DNA from 2 places in the Thauera sp. AutoDN2 genome. Region 1 is predicted to be linked to the other one. Evidence: predicted binding sites of a transcription regulator. Region 1 holds the regulator's gene; the other holds the start of a gene.
The links. The regulator sigma-54, encoded in region 1, starts transcription at its own class of promoters, with help from an activator protein. The targets are predictions, from matches to a motif close to TGGCACGCTTNCTGCTNA.
Positions count from the first base shown of each region.

Region 2: glnA (type I glutamate--ammonia ligase) is a predicted target of sigma-54. The motif match lies at 2,423-2,440, and genes of this name have one in related genera.

Region 1 is NZ_JBNCAR010000004.1:168,986-180,027, reverse strand. It holds gene thiL (thiamine-phosphate kinase) at 1-265, shown strand, start outside; gene ACPT9U_RS04420 (phosphatidylglycerophosphatase A family protein) at 304-786, shown strand; gene ACPT9U_RS04415 (CinA family protein) at 791-1,288, shown strand; gene recA (recombinase RecA) at 1,442-2,476, shown strand; gene recX (recombination regulator RecX) at 2,491-2,940, shown strand; gene lptB (LPS export ABC transporter ATP-binding protein) at 2,927-3,649, shown strand; gene ACPT9U_RS04395 (RNA polymerase factor sigma-54) at 3,671-5,128, shown strand; gene hpf (ribosome hibernation-promoting factor, HPF/YfiA family) at 5,146-5,469, shown strand; gene ptsN (PTS IIA-like nitrogen regulatory protein PtsN) at 5,610-6,095, shown strand; gene hprK (HPr(Ser) kinase/phosphatase) at 6,064-7,029, shown strand; gene ilvA (threonine ammonia-lyase, biosynthetic) at 7,226-8,749, shown strand; gene ACPT9U_RS04370 (5-formyltetrahydrofolate cyclo-ligase) at 8,722-9,363, opposite strand; gene ACPT9U_RS04365 (transglycosylase SLT domain-containing protein) at 9,427-11,042, shown strand, end outside.
Region 2 is NZ_JBNCAR010000027.1:13,561-24,602, forward strand. It holds gene glnL (nitrogen regulation protein NR(II)) at 1-228, opposite strand, end outside; gene ACPT9U_RS13505 (DUF4124 domain-containing protein) at 283-777, opposite strand; gene glnA (type I glutamate--ammonia ligase) at 915-2,324, opposite strand; gene ACPT9U_RS13515 (cation diffusion facilitator family transporter) at 2,552-3,751, opposite strand; gene ACPT9U_RS13520 (rhodanese-like domain-containing protein) at 3,812-4,264, shown strand; gene nadA (quinolinate synthase NadA) at 4,377-5,477, shown strand; gene ACPT9U_RS13530 (endonuclease/exonuclease/phosphatase family protein) at 5,503-6,252, shown strand; gene clsB (cardiolipin synthase ClsB) at 6,252-7,406, shown strand; gene ACPT9U_RS13540 (CoA-binding protein) at 7,440-7,865, opposite strand; gene gluQRS (tRNA glutamyl-Q(34) synthetase GluQRS) at 7,875-8,807, opposite strand; gene ACPT9U_RS13550 (DMT family transporter) at 8,962-9,870, shown strand; gene ACPT9U_RS13555 (mechanosensitive ion channel family protein) at 9,925-10,860, opposite strand.

The sequences.
Region 1 (11,042 bases):
GGCGCTTCCCACCGCGGCGCTGCGCGCCACCGCGACCCCCGAGGCGACCTGGCACCGCTGCCTGCTCGCCGGCGGCGACGATTACGAGCTGCTCTTCAGCGCCCCGCCCGAACGACGCGGCCAGGTCGAGGCGCTGTCGCAGGCGCTCCACTTGCCGCTGCACCGCATCGGCACGCTGAATCCCGAAGCCGGAACCCTGAAGCTGCGCGAACACGATGGCACGCTGGTGCACCTGACGCGCAGCGGCTACGATCACTTCCGCTGACCCTCCTGCCCACACCCGACCCGAGAGAATCCGCCCCGATGCGCCCCACCCTCCGCCTGATGATGAGCCACCCAGCCCACTTCATCTCCCTGGGCTTCGGCTCCGGCCTGTCGCCCTGGGCCCCGGGGACGGCCGGCACACTGCTCGCCTGGCTTCTCTACCCGCTCCTCCGCACACCGGTGTCCGAGTTCGTCTTCCTCGCGCTGCTCGCGAGCTTCTTCGTCGCAGGCGTGCTCGCAGCCGAACGCACCGGCAAGGCCCTGGGCGTACCGGACCATGGCGGCATCGTGTGGGATGAGATGGTGGCCACCTGGCTGGTGCTGATGTTCGTCCCCGGCACCCTCGCATGGCAGGCGGTGGCCGTCGGACTGTTCCGCGCCTTCGACATTCTCAAGCCGCCGCCGGTGCGCTGGGCGGACCACAGCTTCAAAGGCGGCTTCGGGGTCATGCTCGACGACCTCTTCGCCGCAGGGTACACACTGCTCGCGGTGGCCGCGCTGGTCGCCCTCTTCGGCGCCTGAGCCCATGAACGACAGCGAGCTCGATACGCTGGCGCGTGCAGCCGGTGCGGCACTTGCGGGGCGCGGGTGGTGCATGGCCACGGCCGAGTCCTGCACTGGGGGCTGGATCGCCGAAGCCGTCACGGCCATCAGCGGCAGCTCCGCCTGGTTCGACCGCGGCTTCGTGACCTATTCCAACGCTGCCAAGATCGACATGCTGGGCGTGTCCCCCGCCACCCTCACCGCACACGGCGCCGTAAGCGAGGCCACGGCGCTCGAGATGGTGGCCGGCGCACTCGAACGCAGCCTGGCAGACATCGCGGTGGCGGTCTCCGGCATCGCCGGACCGAGCGGCGGCACCCACGACAAGCCCGTCGGCCTGGTGTGCCTGGCGTGGGCCACGCGCGACGTGCCGGCGCGCGCGCTCACCCTGCGTTTCGCGGGCGACCGCTACGCCGTGCGTCGGCAAACCGTTCTGCGCGCCCTGCAGGGTATCGTTGAGCTCGCCTCGCCCGCCGATTGAATCACGGCCTGCCTCCAACTGCTTGCAGCCGTCCAGGGCTTCACGTATTTACTGTACTCCCATACAGGCCTTACACTGATGGCGGCGGCACGGCAGACCGCAGGCCTGCAATCTTTGTGCCATAATTCGCTCAACCAGACAGGACGCACTCCAATGGACGACAACAAGGCCAAGGCTCTCGCCGCAGCGCTCTCGCAGATCGAGAAGCAGTTCGGCAAGGGCTCGATCATGCGCATGGGCGACGGCAACGTCGAGCGCGATATCCAGACCGTCTCCACCGGGTCCCTCGGGCTCGACATCGCACTCGGCCTCGGCGGCCTGCCGCGCGGTCGGGTGGTCGAAATCTACGGCCCCGAATCTTCCGGCAAAACCACGCTCACGCTGCAGGTCATCGCCGAGATGCAGAAGCTCGGGGGCACTGCAGCCTTCATCGACGCCGAGCACGCGCTCGACGTCGGCTACGCCGAGAAGCTCGGCGTCAACATCGAAGATCTGCTGATCTCGCAGCCCGACACCGGCGAGCAGGCGCTGGAGATCGCCGACATGCTGGTGCGCTCGGGCGGCGTGGACATCGTGGTGGTCGACTCGGTCGCCGCGCTCACGCCCAAGGCCGAGATCGAAGGAGAGATGGGCGACCAACTCCCCGGCCTGCAGGCCCGCCTGATGTCGCAAGCGCTGCGCAAACTCACCGCAAACATCAAGCGCACCAATACCCTGGTCATCTTCATCAACCAGATCCGCATGAAGATCGGTGTGATGTTCGGCAGCCCGGAGACGACCACCGGCGGCAACGCGCTCAAGTTCTATGCCTCGGTGCGCATGGACATCCGCCGCACCGGCACGATCAAGAAGGGCGACGAAGTGGTCGGGTCCGAGACACGCGTCAAGGTGGTCAAGAACAAGGTCTCGCCACCATTCAAGGAAGCGCACTTCGACATCCTCTACGGCGAGGGCATCTCACGCGAGGGCGAGATCATCGACCTCGGCGTGGAGCGCAAGATCGTCGACAAGTCCGGCGCCTGGTACGCATACAACGGCGACAAGATCGGCCAGGGCAAGGACAACTCGCGGGAGTTCCTGCGCAACAATCCCGCGCTCGCACGCGAGATCGAGAACAAGGTCCGCGCTGCGGTCGGCCTGCCCGAGATGGCGCCTGCCAGCCCGGCTTCCGCCCCTGCCGAGGCCTGAGCGGAGCCGCGCACATGGGCGAGCCGAGCCTGCGCGAGCGCGCGCTTCGCCACCTCGCCCGCCGCGACCACTCGCGTGCCGAGTTGGCGCGCAAGCTCGCCTCGCATGGCGAGCACGACGAGATCCAGGCCGTGATCGCGCGCATGGGCGAACTCGGCCTGCAGTCCGACAGCCGCTATGCCGAAGCCTTCGTGCGCAGCAAGTCGGCCCGCTTCGGCGAGACACGGCTGCGCAGGGAGCTCACTCTGCGCGGAATCGACCGTGATCTGATCGACGCTGCGCTCGCGACGGAGTGCGTAGAATCGGAGCTCGACCGTGCTCGCAGCGTGCTGCGCGGCCGATTTTCCACGCCGCCCACCGAGACCCGTGAATGGGCCCGCCAGGCGCGCTTCCTGCAAACCCGGGGTTTTGCACCCGAACTGATCCGCAAGCTGCTGAAAGAGCCCCACGATGAGTCTGCTTAAGGTCGCAGGACTGCAAAAGCGCTACAAGGCGCGCACCGTGGTGCACGACGTTGGCTTCGAGGTCGGCTCGGGCGAGGTGGTCGGCCTGCTCGGACCCAACGGCGCAGGCAAGACCACCTGCTTCTACATGATCGTCGGCCTCGTGCGCGCAGACGGCGGGCAGATCACCCTGGACGGGAAGGATCTGACCCATCTGCCGATCCACGCCCGCGCACGCCTGGGCCTTTCCTACCTGCCGCAGGAGATGAGCGTCTTCCGCAAACTCACCGTGGCCGAGAACATCCAGGCGGTGCTCGAGTTGCAGGGGCTGGACAAGCGCAATGTCAGCGAGCGGCTCGAAGAGCTGCTGATCGAACTCGGCATCCACCACCTGCGCGACAGCACCGCGATCTCGCTGTCGGGCGGCGAGCGCCGCCGCTGCGAGATCGCCCGTGCGCTGGCCACCGATCCGCGCCTGATCCTGCTCGACGAACCCTTCGCCGGCGTGGACCCGATCGCGGTCATCGACATCCAGAAGATCATCCGCTTCCTGAAGGAGCGCGGCATCGGCGTGCTGATCACCGACCACAACGTACGCGAGACGCTCGGTATCTGCGATCGCGCCTACATCATCAGCGAAGGCCGTGTGCTCGCCAGTGGCGCACCGACCGAGATCATCGAGAACGAGCAGGTGCGCCAGGTCTACCTTGGCGAGCACTTCCGGCTCTGACTGCGCGCCCCTCCTCACGCCATGAAGCCCAGTCTCCAGCTCAAGCTCTCGCAGCACCTCACACTGACGCCGCAACTGCAGCAGTCGATCAAGCTGCTGCAGCTATCGACGATCGAGCTGAATCAGGAGATCGAGCGCTTCCTGCTGGACAACCCGATGCTCGAGCGCGAGGAGGGCGAAGGCGAGTTCCTGCCCGCCGCCGCAAGCACGCCCAGCGAACAATCCCACCAGGAAGCGCCGCAGGGCGAAGGCCCCGCCGAGTCCGGCAGCGAGGCCCTGCAGCATGAAGGCGGAGAGGGCAGCAGCGAGGATGAAGGCATCGACTGGTCCAGCGTGGGCACCGGGGCCTCCAGCCGCAGCGAGGACGATGAGGACGTCGATTATCAAGAGTTTCAGGCCGCCGGCATCTCGCTGCGCGACCACCTCGATCAGCAGATCGCCCTGTCGCCGCTGTCGGATCACGACCGCGCGCTGGTGCGATTCATCGTCGAGGCGCTGGACGATGACGGCTATCTGCACCAGCCGCTTGAGGAACTACTCGAACTGCTGCCGCCCGAATCGGGCATCGAACTCGAAGACCTGAGCATTGCCCTGCACCATGTGCAGAACCTCGAACCAGCGGGCATCGGCGCGCGCTCGCCGCAGGAATGTCTCGCGCTGCAGTTGCGCACACTGCCCGACTGCGCGACGCGAGCACTCGCCCTCGAGGTCGCCACCAAGCACCTGGAACTGCTCGCCGAACGCAACTTCGCCAAACTGAAGAAGCTCACTGGCTCGGACGACGAATCGCTGCGCGCGGCGCACGCACTGATCTGCAGCCTCGACCCGCACCCCGGCTCGCGCTATTCCACCAGCGAGACACGCTATGTGCTGCCCGACGTGGTCGTACGCAAGGTGCGCGGGCGCTGGTCGGTCAGTCTCAACCAGGACGCCATGCCGCGCCTGCGCATCAACCGCCTGTACGCCAGCCTGCTGCAGCAGAACCGCGGCCAGGGCGGCGGACTGGGCGGCCAGTTGCAGGAGGCACGCTGGCTGATCCGCAACGTGCAGCAACGCTTCGACACCATCCTCCGCGTTTCCCAGGCCATCGTTGACCAGCAGCGGCAGTTCTTCGATCATGGCCCTGTGGCCATGCGCCCGCTCACGCTGCGGGAGATCGCCGACCAGCTTGAACTGCACGAGTCGACCATTTCGCGCGTGACCACGCAAAAGTACATGGCGACACCGCGCGGCGTGTTCGAGCTCAAGTATTTCTTCGGCAGTCATGTCGCCACCGACACCGGTGGGGCGGCCTCTTCCACGGCGATTCGCGCGCTGATTCGCCAGTTGGTGGAAGCCGAAGACAGCAAGAAGCCGCTGTCCGACGCCAAGATTGCCGAGATTCTAGGCCAGCAGGGTATCGTGGTCGCACGGCGCACCATCGCCAAGTATCGCGAATCCCTCAATATCCCGCCGGTCAGCATGCGCAAATCCATCTGACAACCACAGGAGTCACCATGAATCTCAACATCACCGGGCATCATGTCGAAGTTACCCCGGCCATCCGCGACTACGTCACCTCCAAGCTCGATCGCGTCATCCGCCACTTCGACAACGTCACCAGCGTTGCGGTAATCCTCTCCGTCGAGAAGCTCAAGCAGAAGGCCGAAGTGACCCTGCACGTGCGCGGCAAGGACATCTTCGTTGAAAGCGACGATGCCGACCTGTACGCCGCCATCGACTCGATGACCGACAAGCTCGACCGCCAGGTGCAGAAATACAAGCAGAAGATGGCCGAGCACAACCACGAGTCGCTGAAGCACCAGACCCCCGAGGACTGAGCCTTTCGTTACAGCCCCATGACCGGGGCGCGGTTGTGGTTATAATGCGCGCGTTTTGACGACGCCTGCGGCGCCCGCCCCGGAACGACAGTCGCCCCGGCGACCTGGAAGACCGGGGCGTCGTGTTTGCACACCTGCGAATGAGCCTGATATCCCAACTCCTGCCACTTTCCAATGTGGTGGTCGACCTCGACGCCAGCAGCAAGAAGCGCGTCTTCGAGCAGGCCGGCCTGCTTTTCGAGAACAACCAGGGCATCGGTCGCAGCACCGTTTTCGACAGCCTGTTCACCCGCGAACGCCTGGGCTCCACCGGCCTCGGGCAAGGCATCGCGATCCCGCACGGCCGCATCAAGGGCCTCAAGGATGCAGCGGGCGCCTTCCTGCGCCTGGCCACACCAGTCCAGTTCGATGCGCCGGACGGCCGCCCGGTCAGCATGCTGTTCGTACTGCTCGTGCCCGAACAGGCCAACGAGACACACCTGCAGTTGCTCTCCGAACTTGCGCAGATGTTCAGCGATCGCGCATTCCGCGAAGCGCTGCTGAATGCGCCGGATGCGGCACACATCCACCAGATGTTCATGAACTGGGGCGCCCATGCGGCAGACCAGCCTGACGCGGCTGTATGAGACCCATCGCGACAGTCTCAGCCTGATCCACGTCAGCGGGCCGCTCGAGGCCCGCCTCAGCGTGGGCGAAGAGCGCATCTGGCCGGCTGATCTGGTCGGCCACCTCAATCTGATCCACCCCACCCGACTGCAGGTGCTCGGCAGCGCCGAACTGGCCTGGGCGCAACGCCACTCCAACGAGAAGGTCGCTCACCATCTCAACGAGATCCTGTCGGCGCACCCGCCAGCCATCATCGTCGCCGACGGCTGCGAGGTGCCCAACATCCTGCACGGCATCTGCGAGGCCCACGACGTAGCGCTGTTCACCGCGCGCCACCCTTCGGCGGGCGTGATCGACCAGCTCCGCCTCTATCTCTCGCGCGAGCTCGCCGAGAAGGTCTCGCTCCATGGCGTGTTCATGGATGTGTTGGGGCTCGGCGTGCTGATCACCGGCGACTCGGGGGCCGGCAAATCCGAGCTCGGCCTGGAGCTCATCTCACGCGGCCACGGCCTCGTCGCGGACGACGTGGTCGAATTCTCGCGCATCGCGCCCACTGTACTCGAGGGGCGAAGCCCCGAGATGCTGCAGGATTTCATCGAGGTACGTGGTCTGGGGCTCCTCGACATCCGCACGATCTTCGGCGAGACCGCCTGCCGCCGCAAGATGCGCCTGCGCCTGATTTGCCACCTCGACCGCCGCCAGCCCGGTCCGGGAGATCCGAGCCGTCTTCCGCTACAGCAGGAGACCCAGGACATTCTCGGCGTGAAGATCGCCCGCGTCGTGCTCCCGGTGGCCGCCGGGCGCAACCTCGCCGTGCTGCTCGAAGCTGCGGTTCGCTCCACCATCCTGCGCCTGCGCGGCATCGACTCCACGCAGGAGTTCATCGAGCGCCAGTCGCGCGCGCTCCGAGCGAGTGAGGACGACATCCGGAGCGCCGGGGGCGGATATCCATGAGCGGCTGCGTGGCACAGGCCAACGGTCCGGCTCGCCTTCACGGTCGCCATCACCGTTAGTCGCCAACTCCTCGCGCGTCCATACGCGCAAACGCTTGGGCATACCCCTGCCCCGAACGCTTGCCCAGCATGCACTTGCCGCCGGCGGCACGCGACTGTTACGCTCGGCCGCTTTGCAGCAGCGCACCGGCACCGCCATGAACACCCCCAACGATTACCTCGAACGCATCCTCAACGCACGGGTGTACGACGTCGCCGTCGAAACGCCGCTTGAGCTCGCGAGCAATCTGTCCGCGCGCGCGCACAACCGCATTTTCCTCAAGCGTGAGGACATGCAGCCGGTATTCAGCTTCAAGATCCGCGGCGCCTACAACAAGATGGCGAACCTCTCGCCGCAGGCGCTGAAACGTGGCGTGATCTGCGCTTCGGCCGGCAACCACGCGCAAGGCGTGGCACTCTCTGCCGCCCGGCTCGGTGTACGCGCCGTGATCGTGATGCCCAGCACGACACCACAGATCAAGGTGGACGCGGTCCGGGCACGCGGCGGCGAGGTCGTTCTGGCCGGTGAATCCTATTCCGACGCCTACGCACACGCGAAGGAACTCGAGAAGTCCGAGCGGCTCACTTTCGTCCATCCCTTCGACGACCCCGACGTGATCGCAGGCCAAGGCACCATCGGCATGGAGATCCTGCGCGCGCACTCCCAGCCGATCCATGCGGTCTTCTGTGCAATCGGCGGGGGCGGGCTGATCGCGGGGGTCGCGGCCTACATCAAGCGCCTGCGCCCGGAAACCCGGATCATCGGGGTCGAAACCGTAGACGCGAACGCGATGGCAGTCTCGCTTGCTGCCGGCCAACCGGTGGAACTCGATCAGGTCGGGATCTTCGCCGACGGCACGGCCGTGCGCCGGGTGGGCAACGAAACCTTCCGCCTGTGCCAGCAGTATGTGGACGAGGTCATCCTGGTCGACAACGACGCGATCTGCGCCGCGATCAAGGACGTGTTCGAGGACACGCGCGCCATCCTCGAGCCCTCGGGCGCACTTGCCATCGCCGGAGCGAAAGAGTACGCCCGCCAGCACAAGTTACGCGAAAAGAGTCTGGTCGCGGTCGCCTCGGGCGCGAACATGAACTTCGACCGCCTCCGCTTCGTCGCCGAGCGCGCCGAGCTTGGTGAACAACGTGAAGCCGTGCTGGCGGTGACCATTCCGGAGAAGCCCGGCTCGTTCAGGAAGTTCATCAGCGTGCTCGGCAACCGCAACATCACCGAATTCAACTACCGCTACGCCGACACGCAGCAGGCGCACATCTTCGTTGGCGTCACCTTGCACAACCGCAACGAGGTCGCACGCCTGGTCGAAATGCTCGCGCGTCATGAACTGCCCGCAATCGACCTCACCGACGACGAACTCGCCAAGAGCCACGTGCGCTACATGGTGGGCGGGCGAGCGCCCCAGGCGGAAAACGAGGTGGTGTACCGCTTCGTGTTCCCGGAGCGCCCCGGCGCGCTGATGAATTTCCTGTCCACCCTTCGCTCGGACTGGAACATCTCCCTGTTTCACTATCGTAACCATGGCTCCGACTTCGGTCGCGTGCTGGTCGGTATGCAGGTACCGCCGCAGGACAAGGCCGCCTTCGACGACTTCCTGCAGCGCCTGGGTTACGACTTTACGCCGGAAAGCGAGAACCCAGCCTACCGCATGTTCCTGTCGGCCAGCTGATTCCGGGGGCGTGCCTCGAACGCACCCGCCTCCGTCACCAGCCACTGCATGGGGCGGTCGTGCGGCTGCGGAAAGGTGTCCGGCACACGCCCGGCCTCGAAACCCACACCGACCGCTACTGTGCGCATCAGCGCGAGCGTGCGGTCGAAATACCCCCCGCCATAGCCGATCCGGTAGCCGTGATCGTCAAAGGCGTTGAGCGGGACCAGCACCAGTTCCGGCTGCACCTCGACACCATCGGCGGGGTGCGGAATACCGTGACGATCGAGCGGCATCGGCACGCCGGGCGTCCATGCACGGAACGTCATGGGCGCATGGCGTTCCAACACCACCGGAAGCGACGCGACACGCCCCGGCCGCGCTGCCAGCCAGCCCTGCACCCAGTCACGCAGATCCGGCTCAGCGCGATAGGGCCAGCAGAAACCTAGGGTATCGGGCTGCAGGCGTGCGACGAGTTCGTCAAGGTGCCGGGCGATACGCAGGGTAAGCTGCGCCCGGCGCTCTGCAGGCATCGCCTGCCGGTGCGTGAGCGCGCGTTCACGCAGGCGCTTGCGCAGTGCCGCCTCGTGGGCGTCGCCCTGCCCGTCGGGGATGGGGGGGTGCTCGTGGGTCATGCCGCAAACCAGAAGATTCGTACTGCAGGATTCATCGGGGAAATGCAGCCGCCCCGGAAGAACATGAAAAAGACGTCTTTCACCACCCGCTTCTTCACAAGCCTGCTGACCGCAGGCCTGATCCATGCCACCAGCGCGCACGCGCAGCCGGTGGCGCCCGCAGGGGACGAACGTATCGTCGCCGCTCGCGAGGCCCTGCGCAAGGGCGACCGCGAGCAACTCTCGCAGTTGGCCGCGGTGCGCGATCCGCACGTGCTCGACGCCTATCCGCGTTACTGGCACCTGGTGCACCTGCTTGCCCGGCCGGAACTTCCGCCGCAGGCCGAACTGGAGGCATTCCTCGCGCGCGAGGCCGGCACGGTGCTCGCGGACAGGCTGCGGGCAGACTGGCTGAAACGGCTGGCCAAGGAGGGCGACTGGCAGGGCTTCCTGCAGCGCTACGACGGGCTGGTGAACGCCGACGACGAGTTGCACTGCAGCGCATGGACGGCACGGCTGATGAGCGGCGACACCAGCGTGCCCGGCGAGGTCGCGCAGCAGTGGCATGAACGCCTCACGGCCCACGACGCCTGCGCCCCCGCACTGCGCAGCGCCGCCAGCAGCGGCGCAGTGGATGAAGACGGCGTGTGGTGGCGCATCCGCCGCCAGATCGACTCGCGCACCCCCGAGGCCGCCTTCGCCAGCCTCGCCCTGCTTCCCACCGGACGGGCGCCTACCCACGCTGCCCTCGACCAGGCTGTGCGCTCGCCCGCCCCCTGGCTGGATCGCCTGCCGCCCAACTTCGCGGTCACGCGCGCCGGCCGCGAAGTGGCACTCGCCGCGCTGGTGCGTCTGGCCCGCGAGGATGTAAGCGCAGCGCAGACACGCCTGCTGCGCATCCAGGACCGCCTCAGCGCGGAGGAGAGGAACTACATCCACGTGGTGATGGGCCTGCATGCCGCGCAAAGCCGGCTACCCGAGGCGGTCGACTTCTTCACCGCTGCCGGTGACGTCACCACAACGCCCGAGCAGCGCGCCTGGCGCGTGCGCGCCGCATTGCGCGTGCAGGACTGGCGCCGCGTACGCGCAAGCATCGAGGCCCTCCCCGCGCAGGAGCGCGAGCGCCCCGAATGGATCTACTGGCTGGGCCGGGCCCATGCCGCGCGCGGCGAGCGCGAGGCCGCTGAGGCGCTCTTCCAGCGCATCGCCGGAGAACCTGACTTCTACGGCATGCTCGCCAGCGAGGCGCTCGGCCAAGCCTTCCTGCCGCCACCGGCCAGCCCGCCGTTGCCGCGCGCCGCGCTGGAGGCCGCAGAGCGCGACCCGGGGTTGCAGCGGGCGCTGGCCCTCTACCGCCTCGATCTGCGCACCGAGGCCGTACGCGAGTGGATCTGGGCCGTGCGCGACCGCGACGAGTTCTTCCGCCTGGCCGCCGCGCACTTGGCTTTGCGCAACGAGCTCTACGATCGCGCCATCAACACCGCCGAACTCGCCAATCCACGCAGCCACTTCGAGCTGCGCTTCCTGACCCCCTACCGTGAGGTTGTAGAGCCGCAGGTGCGCACACAGGGGCTGGATCTGGCGTGGGTATATGGGCTGATGCGCCAGGAGAGCCGCTTCGTCGTCCCCGCACGCTCCAGTGCGGGCGCCCAGGGGCTGATGCAGGTCATGCCGGCCACGGGTAAGTGGGTCGCGGGCAA
Region 2 (11,042 bases), on a different contig from region 1:
GTTCGTGCGCAGTGCGTTCTCGAGTGCCGCGCTCAGCCCTGCGGGCTTCCCGAGCAGACGCTCGAGAGGCTGGCCGAGCAGCTTGCGCTGGCTGATGGCGAAGAGATTTTCTGCGCCCGGATTGATATAGCGGATCGCCAACTGCCCATCCACCAGGATGACGGCAGAGGACAGCAACTCGAGTCCGGCAAATGGGGCTGCGGCGGTGTGGCTGGGAGGGGTTGGCATGGGCGCGTCCGAGGGATTCTTTCAATCAGAAGCAAGATACGCGCCAGATGTGGATCATCGCAGACCCGAGATCTCCCGGCGCAGGGCCTCGATGTTGCGTTTGTGGAGCTCGACCTTGTCCTTGAAGGGCTGCAGGCGATCGAGCACCTTTTGGTAGTTGCGCTCGTCGCCCGTTCGGATTGACTCCTGTTCGGCGAGCGCCTGCTCGGCTTCGGCGAGGGACTTTTCCTCGTGCTCGAGCTCGCCCTCGAGAACCTTGCGGCGTGCGTCGTCACGGTTGCGCTGATCGTCGGGGCTTACGCGCGGAAAACTTCCGGGTGTCGCCGCCGCAGGCGTGCCCTTTGGCGTGCTCGCTGCCGGGCTGCGCGGGGGCGCGGGGATGGTCGACACCGCCTGGTCTGACTCGAGGCGTACACAGCCGCGTCCGAGCGAGCGGTCGTTGGTGTAGGTCACTCGTCCGTCGGGGTCGGTGCACTTGTAGATGTCGGCCCATGCAGACGGGGCGAGGCCGGCAAGCAGGATCAGGGGAAGGAGTTTCGATGGATGCATGCACGTGTCCTGGGGGCCGCTTCCGTGGCGAATGCACGATCGTGCTCCCTTGTCCTTGCGGAATGAAGCCTGATTAGACTCCAGAAAAAAAGGACGGGCAATGCCCGTCCTTTCCTGATTGCGCAGTAATCCCTGGATTACAGGCTGTAGTACATGTCGAATTCCACCGGGTGAGTGGTGATGCGCATGCGGTCGACCTCTTCCTGCTTGAGTGCGATGTAGGCGTCGATGAAGTCGTTGGAGAACACGCCGCCACGGGTCAGGAATTCGCGATCCTTGTCGAGATACTCCAGCGCCTGCTCGAGGCTGGTGCACACGGTCGGGATCAGCGCATCCTCTTCCGGCGGCAGGTCGTACAGGTTCTTGTCGGCCGGGTCGCCCGGGTGGATCTTGTTCTGGATGCCGTCCAGGCCCGCCATCATCAGCGCAGCGAAGCACAGGTAGGGGTTGGCCAGGGGATCCGGGAAGCGCGCTTCGATGCGGCGCCCCTTCGGGTTGGCAGTGTAGGGGATGCGGATCGAGGCCGAGCGGTTGCGTGCCGAGTAGGCCAGCTTGGTCGGGGCCTCATAGTGCGGCACCAGGCGCTTGTACGAGTTGGTGCCCGGGTTGGTGATGGCGTTGAGCGCACGGGCGTGCTTGATGATGCCGCCGATGTAATACAGGGCCATCTCGGACAGGCCGGCGTAGCCGTTACCTGCGAACAGGTTCTGGCCGTCCTTCCAGATCGACTGGTGCACGTGCATGCCGGAGCCGTTGTCGCCAACGATGGGCTTGGGCATGAAGGTGGCGGTCTTGCCGTACTGGTGGGCGACGTTGTGCACGATGTACTTGAGTACCTGGGTCCAGTCGGCGCGCTTGGTCAGCGTGCTGAACTTGGTGCCGATCTCGCACTGGCCGGCGTTGGCCACCTCGTGGTGATGCACCTCGACCGGCACGCCGCAGGCCTCGAGCGCCAGGCACATGGCGGCGCGCACATCGTTCAGGCTGTCGACCGGCGGGACCGGGAAGTAGCCGCCCTTGACGCGCGGACGGTGGCCGGTGTTGCCGCCTTCGAACTTGTCGGCGGTGGACCAGGCGGCCTCTTCCGAGATGATCTTGCTGTACACGCCCGACATGTCCACCGACCACTCGACCGAGTCGAAGATGAAGAACTCGGGTTCCGGGCCGAAGAAAGCGGTGTCGCCGATGCCCGTGCTCTTCAGGTAGGCCTCGGCGCGCTTGGCGATCGAGCGCGGGTCGCGATCGTAGCCTTTGCCGTCGGACGGCTCGATGACGTCGCAGGTGATGACCAGGGTGGTCTCGTCGAAGAAGGGGTCGATGTAAGCGGAGGAGGGCTCCGGCATCAGCACCATGTCGGAGGCCTGAATGCCCTTCCAGCCGGCGATCGACGAGCCGTCGAAGGGATGGCCGTGCTCGAAGTGCTCTTCTTCGAAAGCGGACACGGGCAGGCCGACGTGCTGCTCCTTGCCACGGGTATCGGTAAAGCGCAGGTCCACGAAGCGCACTTCGTTTTCCTGGATCAGCTTCATGACGTCTTGGGCGTTCATTTTCACTCCTGGTGAGATGAGGCGATGCGGGTGTTGAGCGGGTGGAGCAGCGGCCGCAAGAGGTCGAGGTCGTTGCACCGGATGTCTGTGCAAGGCACTAAGCAGTAAGCGTGCCAAGTTTCGCAGATGCGCGAATCATTGTGCCATAAGGGGCTATGCCCGAAAGCGGTGCCTGAGTCCGCCTGATTCTGCACCCAGGTGGTGCGGTGCGGGGTTGGCATGCACCGTCATGGTGCAAGGGTGTGGAATACCCGGATGCTCCGAAAGCGGGGGTAGGCCCTGAGCCAGTGTGCGATGCGCTGTTGCAGTGCGTCGAGTTCCAGGCCGGCGGGGGCCGAAGACAGGAAGAGTTCAACCTCGACGCGCTGGCCGAGGTAGTGGATCTGCACGCGCGAGGGCGGGGGCAAGTCCGCGCCGAGCAGTGTGCGCATGCTGGCGACGATCTCTGCACGTTCGGGTAGTGGGCCCGGCGGCACGACCTGCAGGTCGCCGTCGTCTTCCGGGTCGATGTGAACCAGCACGTCACGCACCTCGGGGTGTGCAGTGCGAACGCGCATGTAAACCGCGTCGGAGATGCGGTGCCCCTCGGATACCGTGATGCGTGGATCGACCTGCACATGGGCATCGCAAAGCACGCGGTCGGCCATGCGCCGGGTGCGCATGTCGTGCAGCCCGATGACGCCCGGCGTGTCCTCGATCGTCTTGCGCAGACGCTGGAGTTCCTCCTCGGGGAGTCCCGTGTCGATCAGCTCGCCGACCGCCTTCCAGGCCAGCTTCAGCCCCATGTGCAGGATCAGGAAACCGACCACTGCCGCCGCGAGCGGCTCCAGAAAGGGGTAGCCCGCCAGGCTGCCGCCGATGCCCGCCGCCACCACCAGTGAGGAGGCAGCGTCCGAGCGCGCGTGCCAGGCGTTGGCCTCGAGTACGGGCGCGCGCAGGCGGCGTGCGGCCGAGAGCGTGAATCGGAACAGCCCCTCTTTGGCGAACAGGGTGATCAGCGCCATGATCAGTGCAGCCGGATGCAGCTCCGGCAATGCGTCCATGTGCTGCAGGCGCACGCCCGAACTCCACAGGAAGCCGATGCCCACCCCCGCGAGCACCGCGCCCAGCACGAGGGTGGTCGCGGTCTCGATGCGACCGTGGCCGTAGGGATGGTCCGTGTCGGCGGGGTCGGCGCCCTTGCGCCCTGCCACCAGCACGAGCAGGTCGGTGACCAGGTCGGACAGCGTGTGCGCCGCGTCTGCCACCAGGCTGAAGGCATTGGCGAACAGGCCGATGATGACCTGCCCCACGGCCAGGGCCGCGTTGGTGATGATGGCGACCAGGGTGGTGCGCTGGATGCCTTTTCCGCGCGCGCCGTCATCATGCTGGAGTTCGCGGGCTGTGGCGGTGCCGGAGGGTCTTTGGGGGGCGTGTGAGGGGTGCATGGGGGTGGCGCGGCGGACGCGCTATACTTCGGCCGACCTACATTTTAGACGGATGTTCGCATGGGAACCCTGTCGGACTTGTTGTCCCTTGCGCACGCACGTGCGGAAAACCTGGGGCTGGCGTACCCGGGCGCGCTGACGCCCGCTGAAACCTGGCAGGTGATGCAGCTCGCCCCCGGCGCGAAGCTGGTGGATGTGCGCACGCGCGCCGAACTCGATTGGGTCGGCCGGGTGCCGGGTGCGGTGGAGATCGAGTGGAAGTCCTATCCCTCGATGCAGGAAAATCCCAACTTCCTGGCCCAGCTCAAGCATCAGGTCGATCCCGAGGCGCTGGTGCTGTTCATCTGCCGCTCCGGCGTGCGCTCGGATTCGGCTGCGCGCCTCGCCACCTCGGCGGGCTATGCCAACTGCTACAACGTCCTCGAAGGCTTCGAGGGCGACAAGGACGCCAACAACCAGCGCAACCGCACTGGTGGCTGGCGCCATGCCGGCCTGCCCTGGTATCAGGGCTGAGCTGCAACAACTCCTTACCCGGCCCCGCGCGGCCCGGCCGAACCCGCCGCCGCGTGCAGGGTCCGACGCCCGTAACCCCGGGATTGTCCCGACCGGATCCGGATACCAGAACATGCAAGTCTCCACCATCAGCTTCGACCGCTTCAACGTGCTCGCCGACGACGAGGCGCAGGCGCGGATCCGCGCCGCGCGCGCGCGCCTCGGAGATCGCGCGGTGCTGCTCTGCCATCACTACCAGCGTGCCGATGTATACCAGCACGCCGACCTTACCGGCGACTCGCTCAAGCTTGCGCGCCTCGCGTCGCAGACGGACGCCGAGTTCATCGTGTTCTGCGGTGTGCACTTCATGGCCGAGGTCGCCGACATCCTGTCCAAGCCCAGCCAGATCGCCATCCTTCCCGATCTCGCCGCCGGCTGTTCGATGGCCGACATGGCAAGTCTGGCCAAGGTCGAGCGCTGCTGGCGCGAACTGGCCGAGGTGCTCGACAAGCCCGATGAGCTGATCACTCCGGTCACCTACATCAACTCCGCGGCCGACCTCAAGGCCTTCTGCGGTGAGCACGGCGGCATCGTGTGCACCTCGACCAACGCACCGACCATCCTCGACTGGGCGTTCGCCAAGCGCGAGAAGGTGCTGTTCTTCCCCGACCAGCACCTCGGGCGCTGGACCGGTTTCAAGAAGGGCATTCCGCTCGACGAGATGGTGGTGTGGGACCCCGACCTCGAGTACGGCGGGCTCACCCCAGAGCAGATCCGCAAGGCGAAGATCCTGCTGTGGAAGGGGCACTGCTCGGTGCACCAGATGTTCCAGCCGGTACACATCGACCGCTGGCGCGAGAAGCACCCGCACGGCTTCGTGATCTCACACCCGGAGAGCATGCTCGAGGTGTGCCAGAAATCCGATTACGTCGGCTCCACCGAGTTCATCCTCAACACCATCACCAACGCGCCGCATGACACCGAGTGGCTGGTGGGCACCGAGCTCAACCTTGTCAGCCGCCTCGCGGACGAGATGAAACCGCAGGGCAAGCTCGTCGAGTTCATGGCGCCCAACGTGTGCATGTGCTCGACCATGCAGCGTATAGACCCGCAGCATCTGGCGTGGACGCTGGAAAACCTCGCCGAGGGCAAGGTGGTCAATCAGATCAAGGTGCCCGAGCACGAGGCCGAACTCGCCCGGATTGCGCTCGACCGCATGCTTGCGGTTTCCTGATCCATAGCCACGGGGTCCGGCTGCGATGACGCTCAGGATCTGCAGCTACAACATCCACAAGGGCTTCTCGCAGTTCAACCGCCGCATGGTGGTGCATGAGCTGCGTGACCGCCTGCGCAGCCTGGACGCCGATCTTGTGTTCCTGCAGGAGGTGCAGGGCCTGCATCTGGGGCACCCGGCACGCCATCCGGACTGGCCACTCGAGCCACAGCACGAGTTTCTTGCACAGGAGGCCTGGCACCAGACGGCCTATGGTGGTAACGCCGTCTACGACCATGGCCACCATGGCAATGCGATCCTGAGCCGGCACCTGATCCTGAGCTCCGCCAATCAGGACGTCTCCGACCACCGCTTCGAACGCCGCGGGCTGCTGCACTGCGAGGTCCAGTTGCCCGAGTTTGGCGGGCCGGTGCATTGCGTGTGCGTGCATCTGGGCCTGATGGCGGGCAGCCGGCGGCGACAGATGGCGGCGCTGGCTGAGCGCATGGAGCAGCTTGCGCCGGGCGACACGCCGCTGATCATCGCAGGCGACTTCAATGACTGGCGCAATCACGCGGACGAGTTGCTCGGGCGGCGACTCGGCCTGGCGGAGGCCTTCGGTGGCGGGCGCGGGCGGCCGGCGCGCAGTTTCCCGAGCGCATTGCCCTTCTTCCGCCTCGATCGCATTTATGTGCGTGGTTTCCGGGTGCGGCAGGCACAAGTGCATTACGGCGCACCGTGGGCACAGATCTCCGATCACGCCGCACTGACCGCCGATCTGGAGCCGATCGTCTGATGCAGTTTCTCGCCGGCAACGCCGTCGCGCTGCTGGAGAACGGCGAGCAGTATTTTCCTGCGGTGGAGGCAGCGATCGACCGGGCCGAACGCGAGATCTTCCTGCAGAGCTATATCTTCGAGGACGATGGCACCGGGCAGCGCATCGCCGACGCGCTGGCGCGTGCCGCCGGTCGTGGTGTGGCGGTGCGGGTGATGATCGATGGCTTTGGTGGCCGCAGCTTCGTTGCCCGCCTCCTTCCGCGCCTGCGCAGCGCGGGGGTGCAGGTGCTGATCTACCGCCGTGAGCTCAGGCCGCTGTCGCTGCGCCGTCATCGCCTGCGCCGTATGCATCGGAAGATCGTCACCATCGATGGGCGCGAGGCCTTCGTCGGTGGCATCAATGTGGTGGACGACTTCGATGCGGGTGCGCTTTCGCACCCGCGCTACGACTATGCAGTGCATGTCGAAGGACCCCTGCTCGAGCCGATCGTGGCTTCAGCGCAGCGCTTGTGGCGGCTGGTGGCCTGGGCGAGCTTCCGTCGACGTGACTCCCAGCCGCTGCTCGCGCCGCCGCAGACCGAACGGGTCGGGGGCATTCGCGCTGCTTTCGTGGTGCGTGACAACCTCCGCCATCGCCACGCGATCGAGGATGCCTACCTAGATGCGATCGCCAAGGCGCGTGAGGAAATCCTCATCGCCAATGCCTATTTCTTTCCGGGGCGGCGCTTCCGCCAGGCGCTCACGGAGGCGGCTGCGCGCGGCGTGCAGGTGACCCTGCTGCTGCAGGGGTTGTCGGACCATCCGCTGCAGGGTTATGCCACGCGTGCCTTGTACCCGGCCTTGCTCGCGCGTGGCATCCGCCTGTTCGAATACCACCGCAGCTACCTGCACGCCAAGGTTGCGGTGGTCGATCGCACCTGGTCGACGGTGGGGTCGAGCAACATCGATGCCTTCAGCCTGCTGCTCGCACGGGAGGCGAACGTGGTGATCGACGATGCGCGCTTCGCGTGCGAGCTGCGGGCAAGCCTGGAGCGGGCAATCTGTTCCGGCGCCCGCGAACTGCGCGCCTCGGACTGGCAGCGTCTGCCCCTGTTCCGCCGCGGTCTCAGCTGGCTGGCCTACCAGCTCGTGCGCATGGCCATCGGTGTGGCGGGCTACGGGGGCCTCCACTGAATCCTGCACGCGGATGGGCGCCACCCGCTTCACTCAGCGTCCGATCAGGCGCGCGTGCTCTATTTTGGTGCATAGATCGACGACGACCTGGAGTCCCGCTTCGGCCGCCCTCTGTGCCGCTTCGGGGGCGATCACGCCGAGCTGCATCCATACGCAGCCTGCGCCCACCGCGATGGCCTCGTCGACCACCGGCAGCACGTCCGAGGGCTTGCGAAATACGTCCACGACGTCGATCTTCACCGGCACGTCGCGCAGGCTCGGATAGCACTTCTCGCCGAGTACTTCCGCATATGCAGGATTTACCGGAATGATCTTGTAGCCGGCCTTCTGCAGGTAGTGCGCGACTTCGTGACTGGGGCGATCGTGCTTGGCCGAGATTCCGACGATCGCGATTGTGCGGCTACCCTGCAGCAGCTTGCGGATCGCTTCCGGTTGCGCGCTGATGTCGTTCGGGTGCATTGGGTTACCTCATGAAAAGCCGGCTGCGACCGCCTGGCGGCGGCGCGGGACGGCGGTGATGGACCAGTTTGCACACGCCCACTGCCAGATCTCGGCAAGGGGTGCGCGAGCGAGTGTGGAGGGGGGATTCTGGCCGAGAAATTCGAGGGCGGCCAGCAGCGCGGTGCCGGGTGGGAACGCGTCCACCGCACGCGCGAGGGTCTGCTTGGAGAGCTTTTCGCCCGCAGCATTGGTTGCCAGAGGCAGGTGGGCGTAGTGCGGGGGCGGCATGCCGAGCAGCCCGAGCAGGTGGATCTGGCGAGCGGTGGCGTCGAGCAGATCGGCTCCGCGCACCACGTGGGTGATGCCCGCATCGACATCGTCCACGACCACCGCGAGTTGGTAAGCGAACAGCCCGTCGGCACGCAGTACGACGTAGTCGCCGGCGTCGGCGGCGAGGTCGATCTCCTGTTCGCCCTGGATGCGATCGACGAAGCGGACCCGCCCCTCCGCGCGCAGGCGCCACGCCCGTCCCTCACGCCCGGGGGGAAGGCCACTACGGCAGGTGCCCGGATAGCGTCGCGAGCCATCGCGGGCCAGCGGCTGCCCGGCCAGCTCGCGGCGTGTGCAGGCGCAGGGATACGCGTGGCCCGCTGCCTTCAGTCGCTCCAGGGTGGCTTCGTAGGCGCTGGTTCGCTGGCTCTGCCAGACGATCTCGCCGTCCCATGCAAAGCCGAAGCGCTCGAGCGTATGCAGGATGCCCGCTGCAGCACCCGCCACCGTGCGTGGAGTGTCCACATCCTCGATCCGCAGCAGCCATTTCCCATCGTGGGCGTGGGCGTCGAGAAAGCTGCCCACCGCGGCGATCAGTGATCCGAAGTGCAGCGCGCCGCTGGGCGAGGGCGCAAAGCGGCCGATGTAAGGCGCGCCGGGCTGGGCAGGCGGAAAACCGGCGAATGTCATGAGCGGGATCTTAGCATCGTGGCACACCGCCGCCGCCGAGGGGGATGCGATATGCTGCGCAGCCGCCCTCTACGGCACACGCGCGGATGAGGGGCTGGGTGCAGTGACCGGATGAAACCGGTCTGGCGCTTGATCGAAACAGCACAGGAAGCAGATGAGTACAGCTTCGTCCCGGGCATCGCAGCCCGCGCACCATCGCTTTGAGGCAGATCTCGTCCTGATACTGACGGGCCTGATCGCTGCCGCGGGCTGGATTTTCTCGAAGGAGGCGCTCGTCGGTTTGCCGCCGCTGCTTTTCATCGGTCTGCGCTTCGCAATTGCCGGGCTGGTTCTGGGTGCCTTTTCCGTGCCACAACTGCGCACCCTCGATGCGCATGGCCTGCGTAGTGGCCTGCTGGTGGGGGCGTTGTTTGCTGCGGGCATGGTGCTCTGGATCCTTGGCCTCTCGCATGCGCGCCATCTGGGCGAGGCGGCCTTCATCTCCAGTCTGGGAATCGTCGCGGTGCCCGTACTGGCGCGCGTGTTCTTCGGCGACCGCCCGCCGGCGAGCACCTGGTTCGCGCTGCCGCCGGCGCTGGCGGGCTTCGCCTGCCTCTCGCTCGATGGTGGTTTTCGCGTCGAGCCCGGGCAGTGGTTCTTCCTCGCCGCGGCGATGGTGTTCGCGCTCCTGTTCAACGTCAATTCGCACATCGTGCGCAAGGTGCCGGTACGGGCGCTGAGCACGGTTCAGATGCTCGTGGTCGGCGTACTGGTGCTGCCGCCTGCGCTGATGCTGGAGCAATGGCCCTCGCAATGGACGCTGCCGATGCTGGGCTGGCTGCTCGCCAGCGCGGTCGTCGCCACCACGTTGCGCTTCATGCTCCAGTTGCGCGGGCAGAGTCTCACCACACCCAGCCATGCGGCGCTGATCCTGATGCTGGAGCCGGTGTGGACCGCGATCGCTGCGGCCTGGTGGTATGCCGAAATCATGAGTGCTCTGCAGTTGCTTGGCTGTGGGCTGATCTTCCTCGCGCTGGTGGCGAGCCGCTGGGTGTGGATTCGCGGCCTGCTCGGCGGGCGCTGAGATTTCCCCGGAGGCGTCTGTTTGCCTCGCCGTTGATCGTGCAATGGAGGACGCTCAGGCTGCGTCCTCCCGCAGGGCGCCCTCGTGTGCGCAAGGTGGCGCAACGGGGGCGCTGGCAAACGGGATGTCGCGCGCACGCAGGGCGAGATCGATCAGGCTGAAGACCTCGTCGCGGCACAGGGGCTCATGATCGAGTTGCGGGACCCAGTATTTGACTCGGTAGCTGATTCCCTGCGGGCCGTATCGCACCACCTGCACCTCGGCCGGCCGCTCTTCCACGATGCTCCGTGCTCCAGCGAGGGCGGCGCAGATCAGCGCCTTGGCCTCGGCCACCGGCAGATCCACCGGCAAGGTGAGATCGGCGTGGTCACGGAACTCTTTGCGCGGGGCACTGAAGTTGGTGATGCGCTGCCGTGAGATCTGGCTGTTGGGCAGGATCATGTACGTGCTGTCGCGCGTGACCAGCCGTGTCGTACGCCAGCCGATTTCCTGGACTCTTCCCTGGCCGAGGGTTTCGATACGCACCCAGTCTCCCATACGAAAAGGTGCCTCGATGCCGAGTGCAATGCCCGAGAGCGTGTCGGCCACCACATTGCGGATCGCGAAGCCCAGGACTGCCAGAACCAGCCCTGAGCCGGTCAGAATGCCCGACAGGTCCCGGTTGAAGAACAGCGATAGGGCGACCAGCGTTGCGAATGCGAAGAGGAATACCCGAAGGAGGTCGAGCAGGACCTTGGGCACGGGGCGCTGTCCCTTTCTGCGCTGGGACAGGCGGAGGCTGATCAGGATCTGGGCCAGCTGCGCGGCGGCGAAGATCGTCAGTGCGATCAACGTGTTGCGCACGGGCTCCAGCCAAGCCTGTAGCGAATGCTCGGCAGGAAGGTGCTGGATCAGCGGTTCGGCGCACGCAGCTGCCAGCAACAGCAGGGTGACGCGGGTGGACGCGCGCAGCCAGGACGTGCGCGGTGCGGACGGATCGGGAGATTTCACCTCATCGTGCCTCAGGTCCAGAGCCCCTGCTCCCGCGCGGAGAAGGCAGAAGACCGTGTGTGTGAAGCCGGCCCATGGCCCAAACCCTGGCGAGGAGCACCCTGCGGGTCCCCGGGCCAACTGCGCCGGGGGCGGCAACGGCTGAGCCGAGGTTGTGCAGGCTCTTGCCCGGGTAGGCGGAG